3 regions of the Streptomyces sp. NPDC059852 genome follow, and region 1 is predicted to be linked to each of the others. Evidence: predicted binding sites of a transcription regulator. Region 1 holds the regulator's gene; each other region holds the start of a gene.
The links. Region 1 encodes HrcA, which represses chaperone genes, less so after heat shock. Its sites were predicted from a motif close to TTNGCACTCNGNNNNNCNGAGTGCNAA; they were not measured.
Positions count from the first base shown of each region.

Region 1 (2,267 bases):
GCGGGGTCAGATCCGGGGAGTACTGGCGCATTCGGATGACGATAGGAGAACCGGCCCCCCGGTCACCGCGACACGCCGAATCTCGCGGCCAGCCCGTCGCGCTGCCGTCGTACGAACTCCGCGTCCACCACCGCTCCGTGACCGGGCACGTACAGCGCGTCCTCGCCGCCCAGGCCGAGGAGACGGTCCAGCGCGGCCGGCCAGTGCGACGGCACGGCGTCCGGGCCGGCCTGCGGTTCCCCGGACTCCTCCACCAGGTCGCCGCAGAACACCACCTCCGGCTCGCCGGGGAGCCGGCCCGGCACCAGGACCACCAGGTCGTGGGCCGTGTGCGCCGGACCCACGTTCGCCAGCAGGACCTGGCGCCCGCCGCCGAGGTCCAGCGTCCACTCGCCGCTCACCGGATGGCGGGGCACGACCAGCGCGTCCGCCGCCTCCTCCGCCGCGGCCGCGTCCAGGCCGTGGCGCACCGCGTCCCCGCGCAGCTCCTCGCGCGCCCGCCGCCCCTGCAGGACGGTCTCCACGCCCACCGGCCCGTAGACCTCCGCGCCCGCGAACGCCGCGGCGCCGAAGACATGATCGAAGTGGGGGTGGGTCAGCGCGAGATGGGTCACACGGTGACCCGTGAGCCACTGCGCCTGCGTCCGCAGCCGCGCCCCCTCCGCGAGGCTCGAACCGGCGTCCACGACCAGGGCGGTCCCGTCGCCCACGACCAGCCCCACGGTGCAGTCCCAGCCCGGCAGACGGCACCTGCCCACCCCGTCCGCCAACCGCTCCCACCCGAGCTCTTCCCAAGTCACCGTCATACCGCGACGCTAGCGCTGTGACCGGACAGGACACCCCCGCGGAGCACGGAGGTGAAACCGACCGGCCTTGCCCGGGGTGCACCCCACCGCCGTACACTGGCCGGGGACGGCTGGCACTCGGACGGACAGAGTGCCAGGAACGGCGCCAAGGGGACCGACCGCTGGAGGTGTGCGCGAGATGCTGAGTGAACGCAGGCTCCAGGTGCTGCGCGCGATCGTCCAGGACTACGTCGGGACGGAGGAGCCGGTCGGCTCCAAGGCGCTCACCGAGCGGCACAACCTCGGCGTCTCCCCGGCGACCGTGCGCAACGACATGGCGGCCCTGGAGGACGAGGGCTACATCGCGCAGCCGCACACCAGCGCCGGGCGCATCCCCACCGACAAGGGCTACCGGCTCTTCGTCGACAAGCTCGCCGGTGTGAAGCCGATGACCCCGCCCGAGCGGCGCGCCATCCAGAACTTCCTCGACGGCGCCGTCGACCTCGACGACGTCGTCGCGCGGACGGTACGGCTGCTCGCGCAGCTCACCCGGCAGGTCGCCGTCGTGCAGTACCCGTCGCTGACCCGGTCCACCGTCCGGCACGTCGAACTGCTCTCGCTCGCCCCCGCGCGCGTGATGCTCGTGCTGATCACGGACACCGGCCGGGTCGAGCAGCGGATGATCGACTGCCCCGCACCCGTCGGCGAGGCCTCGCTCGCGGACCTGCGCGCCCGGCTGAACAGCCGGGTCGCCGGCCGGCGCTTCACCGACGTGCCCCGGCTCGTCGAGGACCTGCCCGAGGCGTTCGACGTCGAGGACCGCGGCACCGTCTCGACCGTGCTCTCCACCCTCCTGGAGACACTCGTCGAGGAGAACGAGGAGCGGCTGATGATCGGCGGAACCGCCAATCTGACCCGCTTCACACATGACTTCCCCCTCACCATCCAGCCGGTGCTCGAAGCCCTGGAGGAGCAGGTCGTGCTCCTCAAGTTGCTGGGCGAGGCGGGGGATTCGGGCATGACCGTGCGCATCGGGCACGAGAACGCCTACGAAGGACTCAACTCCACGTCCGTCGTGTCGGTGGGCTACGGTTCGGGCGGCGAGGCAGTCGCCAAGCTCGGCGTGGTCGGACCGACCCGCATGGATTACCCGGGAACGATGGGAGCGGTACGCGCAGTGGCACGTTACGTCGGACAGATCCTGGCGGAGTCGTAGGTGGCCACGGACTACTACGCCGTGCTCGGCGTGCGTCGCGACGCGTCGCAGGAAGAGATCAAGAAGGCCTTCCGGCGGCTCGCCCGCGAGCTGCACCCGGACGTCAACCCGGACCCGAAGACCCAGGAGCGGTTCAAGGAGATCAACGCCGCCTACGAGGTGCTGTCGGACCCGCAGAAGAAGCAGGTCTACGACCTCGGCGGCGACCCGCTGTCCCAGGCGGGCGGCGCGGGCGCGGGCGGCTTCGGCGCCGGTGGCTTCGGCAA
Region 1 is NZ_JBHWJK010000001.1:344,129-346,395, forward strand. Features, by position in the region: gene ACFV46_RS01525 (DUF3097 domain-containing protein) at 1-31, opposite strand, end outside; gene ACFV46_RS01530 (MBL fold metallo-hydrolase) at 63-806, opposite strand; gene hrcA (heat-inducible transcriptional repressor HrcA) at 985-2,001, shown strand; gene dnaJ (molecular chaperone DnaJ) at 2,002-2,267, shown strand, end outside.

Region 2 (2,267 bases), on a different contig from region 1:
TGAGCTCCACCTCGGTGGCGGCACCGGCCTTGATGACCGCGACACCGCCGGCGAGCTTCGCCAGGCGCTCCTGCAGCTTCTCGCGGTCGTAGTCCGAGTCGCTGTTCTCGATCTCGGCGCGGATCTGGTTGACCCGGCCCTGGACCTGCTCGGAGGAGCCGGCACCGTCGACGATCGTGGTCTCGTCCTTGGTGATGACGACCTTGCGGGCCTTGCCCAGGAGGTCCAGGGAGGTGTTCTCGAGCTTGAGACCGACCTCCTCGGAGATGACCTCGCCGCCGGTGAGGATGGCGATGTCGTTCAGCATCGCCTTGCGGCGGTCGCCGAAGCCCGGGGCCTTGACCGCGACGGACTTGAAGGTGCCGCGGATCTTGTTGACGACCAGGGTCGACAGGGCCTCGCCCTCGACGTCCTCGGCGATGATCAGCAGCGGCTTGCCCGACTGCATGACCTTCTCCAGGAGCGGGAGCAGGTCCTTGACGTTGGCGATCTTGGAGTTCGCGATCAGGATGTACGGGTCGTCGAGGACGGCCTCCATACGCTCCATGTCGGTGGCGAAGTACGCCGAGATGTAGCCCTTGTCGAAGCGCATACCCTCGGTGAGCTCCAGCTCCAGACCGAAGGTCTGGGACTCCTCGACGGTGATGACGCCTTCCTTGCCGACCTTGTCCATGGCCTCGGCGATGAGCTCGCCGATCTGGGTGTCGGCGGCGGAGATGGAGGCCGTGGAAGCGATCTGCTCCTTGGTCTCGACATCCTTCGCCTGCTCCAGCAGGGCGGCGCTGACGGCCTCGACGGCACGCTCGATGCCGCGCTTGAGGGCCATCGGGTTGGCGCCGGCGGCCACGTTGCGCAGGCCCTCCTTGACCAGGGCCTGGGCGAGGACGGTCGCGGTGGTCGTACCGTCACCGGCGACGTCGTCCGTCTTCTTGGCGACTTCCTTGACCAGCTCGGCGCCGATCTTCTCGTACGGGTCCTCGAGCTCGATCTCCTTGGCGATGGACACACCATCGTTGGTGATCGTGGGGGCGCCCCACTTCTTCTCGAGGACGACGTTGCGGCCCTTGGGGCCGAGCGTCACCTTGACGGCGTCCGCGAGCTGGTTCATGCCGCGCTCGAGGCCGCGCCGCGCCTCCTCGTCGAACGCGATGATCTTGGCCATGTGAAGTGGTCCCTCCAGGACTGGGGGTGATTCCTTCGGACCGCGCCCGCGCCCGCGACGGACGGCTCGCCGGCCGCGTGGTTCCTTGCCCCACCTGGCCTGCGGGCCTCACCGACCCGGTCCTCCTTTGTCACTCTCACCTTCAGAGTGCTAACGCCAATGATTAGCACTCGGGGTACGAGAGTGCAAGGCGCCCGGGCCTCGCGCCCGTCGGCACACGGGGGCGCGAGGGCACGGCGAAGGGCCCGCGCCCCCCAGGAGGCGCGGGCCCTTCGAAGAAGAACGTCGCTGCTGTTCGTCGACGCGTGCTTCAGCCGGTCGCCAGCCGGACCATGTCCGCCTGCGGCCCCTTCTGACCCTGCGAGATCTCGAAATCGACCCGCTGGCCCTCTTCCAGGGTGCGGTACCCGTCCATCTGGATCGCGCTGTAGTGGACGAAAACATCCGCACCACCGTCGACCGCGATGAAGCCGTACCCCTTCTCCGCGTTGAACCACTTGACGGTGCCCTGAGCCATGCCTAACTCCCCTATTACTGGCCCTTGCACAGATCCACACTTCGCGGATCCGGGTCAGACCTCACCCCCCAAATCGGTCGGGGGCGTGCGCCGGAACGCGTCGACCGCGGCTGAATGTATCTGCCCAACTGCCGTCTGCAACAGGTCAATCGGACGAGAAATCCGGGCACGACCGGTCGGGAATGTGGCGACAATTCCGCTGACTTCAGGTCAAGTCGGGCCGGGCAAACGGAACAAAAGCCGCATAGGACCCGCGGAGTTTGGCTACTTCTTGTCGGGTCGGCGGCAGAAATCAAAGACGGCCGGTCCGGGGACCGGCGGTGCGTTCCCCAACTGTACCCCGCTCAATCACACAGAATTGCCTCCTCCGCTTCTCTCACGGAGGAGGCAATTCGATGAACGCTCGGTAACCGGGATTACCGAAGGTAATGTTCGGTCATCCGGTCAGCCGCCGGCGACGGCCGGAATGATGGAGACGCCGGCACCGTCCGGGGTCGCGGTCTCAAGACCCTGCTCGAAACGCACGTCGTCGTCGTTGACGTAGACGTTGACGAAGCGCCGGAGCTTGCCCTGGTCGTCCAGCACCCG
Region 2 is NZ_JBHWJK010000003.1:373,270-375,536, forward strand. Features, by position in the region: gene groL (chaperonin GroEL) at 1-1,162, opposite strand, end outside; gene ACFV46_RS06045 (cold-shock protein) at 1,473-1,679, opposite strand; gene ACFV46_RS06050 (MoaD/ThiS family protein) at 2,124-2,267, opposite strand, start outside.
Region 2: groL (chaperonin GroEL) is a predicted target of HrcA. The motif match lies at 1,326-1,352, and genes of this name have one in related genera.

Region 3 (2,267 bases), on a different contig from region 1:
CTCACCTACGACGACGGCGCCGAGAAGGACCCCCGCTTCGTCGACATGGTCCGGGAACTGCGGTTGCCCGTCAGCATGTTCCTCACGGACAGTGTGGTCGGCCCCGGCTACGGGCACTTCGCGCGGCTGCGCGCGGTCGGCGCGTCCCTGCAGAACCACACCCTCGACCACGCCGCCCTGCGCGGACTGCCCTACGCCGGCCAGCGCGCCGAGATCTGCGGCCAGCAGCACAAGCTGCACGCCCGCTTCGGTGTCCGCCCCCGTCTCTTCCGGCCGCCCTACGGCACCTACGACAGCACCACGCTGCGCGCCGCCGCCGACTGCGGGGTCGGCGCCGTCGTGCTGTGGCGCGCGACGATGACGGGCGGCGGCCGGCTGACGTACGCGGAGGGGCCCGGGCGGCTGCGCCCCGGCGACGTCGTCTCCGTGCCGTCCGCCGAGCCGGGCGGGCTGTCGCTGCGGGAGCGCACCACCCTGCTGCTGCGGGCGGTCCAGGAGCGGGGGCTCACCGTGGGCCGCCTGGAGGACTACGTCTGACGTCCCGTCGGCGGCATCCGGCGTTCCGGGGGGGCCGTCCGCGGCGCGCCGCGCCACGGCGAATTGGCACTCCGCTTGACCGAGTGCTAATCGCGGTCATAGTCTCGGCTCTGGCACTCCCCACTGGAGAGTGCCAACCACGCGACGGGCAGGTCCGGCACCCGCGACGACGGATCGACCTGGTCGCCACCTCAGACAGTTAACCCCGTGAGATCTCCGAAGGGGGAGGTCGGATCGTGACGACCACCAGCTCCAAGGTTGCCATCAAGCCGCTCGAGGACCGCATCGTGGTCCAGCCGCTCGACGCCGAGCAGACCACCGCCTCTGGCCTGGTCATCCCGGACACCGCGAAGGAGAAGCCCCAGGAGGGCGTCATCCTCGCCGTCGGTCCGGGCCGCTTCGAGAACGGCGAGCGCCTTCCGCTCGATGTGAAGGTCGGCGACATCGTGCTGTACAGCAAGTACGGCGGCACCGAGGTGAAGTACAACGGCGAGGAGTACCTCGTCCTCTCGTCCCGCGACGTGCTCGCGGTCATCGAGAAGTAAGACACCTCGAAGCTCTTGTCTTCAGCTGCGCCCCTGGCCCCCGCGACCACATGAGAACCGGGCGCCCGGGGCGCAGTGTCTTTTTTTGAGAACCCACAGAATCCGAGAGGGCTCCCGCTGTCATGGCGAAGATCCTGAAGTTCGACGAGGACGCCCGTCGCGCCCTCGAGCGCGGCGTCAACAAGCTTGCCGACACGGTCAAGGTGACGATCGGCCCCAAGGGCCGCAACGTCGTCATCGACAAGAAGTTCGGCGCCCCCACCATCACCAACGACGGTGTGACCATCGCCCGTGAGGTCGAGGTCGAGGACCCGTACGAGAACCTCGGCGCCCAGCTGGTGAAGGAGGTGGCGACCAAGACCAACGACATCGCGGGTGACGGCACCACCACCGCCACCGTGCTCGCCCAGGCGCTCGTGCGCGAGGGCCTGAAGAACGTTGCCGCCGGCGCCTCCCCGGCGCTGCTGAAGAAGGGCATCGACGCCGCCGTCGCCGCCGTGTCCGAGGACCTCCTCGCGACCGCGCGCCCGATCGACGAGAAGTCCGACATCGCCGCCGTCGCCGCGCTGTCCGCCCAGGACCAGCAGGTCGGCGAGCTCATCGCCGAGGCGATGGACAAGGTCGGCAAGGACGGTGTCATCACCGTCGAGGAGTCCAACACCTTCGGGCTGGAGCTGGACTTCACCGAGGGCATGGCCTTCGACAAGGGCTACCTGTCGCCGTACTTCGTGACGGACCAGGAGCGCATGGAGGCCGTCCTGGAGGACCCCTACATCCTCATCAACCAGGGCAAGATCTCCTCCATCGCCGACCTGCTGCCGCTGCTGGAGAAGGTCATCCAGACCAACGCCTCCAAGCCGCTGCTGATCATCGCCGAGGACGTCGAGGGCGAGGCCCTGTCGACCCTGGTGGTCAACAAGATCCGCGGCACCTTCAACGCGGTCGCGGTCAAGGCCCCCGGCTTCGGCGACCGCCGCAAGGCGATGCTGCAGGACATGGCGACCCTCACCGGCGCCACGGTCATCTCCGAGGAGGTCGGCCTCAAGCTCGACCAGGTCGGCATCGACGTGCTCGGCTCCGCCCGCCGCGTCACCGTCACCAAGGACGACACCACGATCGTCGACGGCGCCGGCAAGTCCGAGGACGTCCAGGGCCGCGTCGCCCAGATCAAGTCCGAGATCGAGA
Region 3 is NZ_JBHWJK010000002.1:166,515-168,781, reverse strand. Features, by position in the region: gene ACFV46_RS03055 (polysaccharide deacetylase family protein) at 1-537, shown strand, start outside; gene groES (co-chaperone GroES) at 774-1,082, shown strand; gene groL (chaperonin GroEL) at 1,205-2,267, shown strand, end outside.
Region 3: groES (co-chaperone GroES) is a predicted target of HrcA. The motif match lies at 601-627, and genes of this name have one in related genera.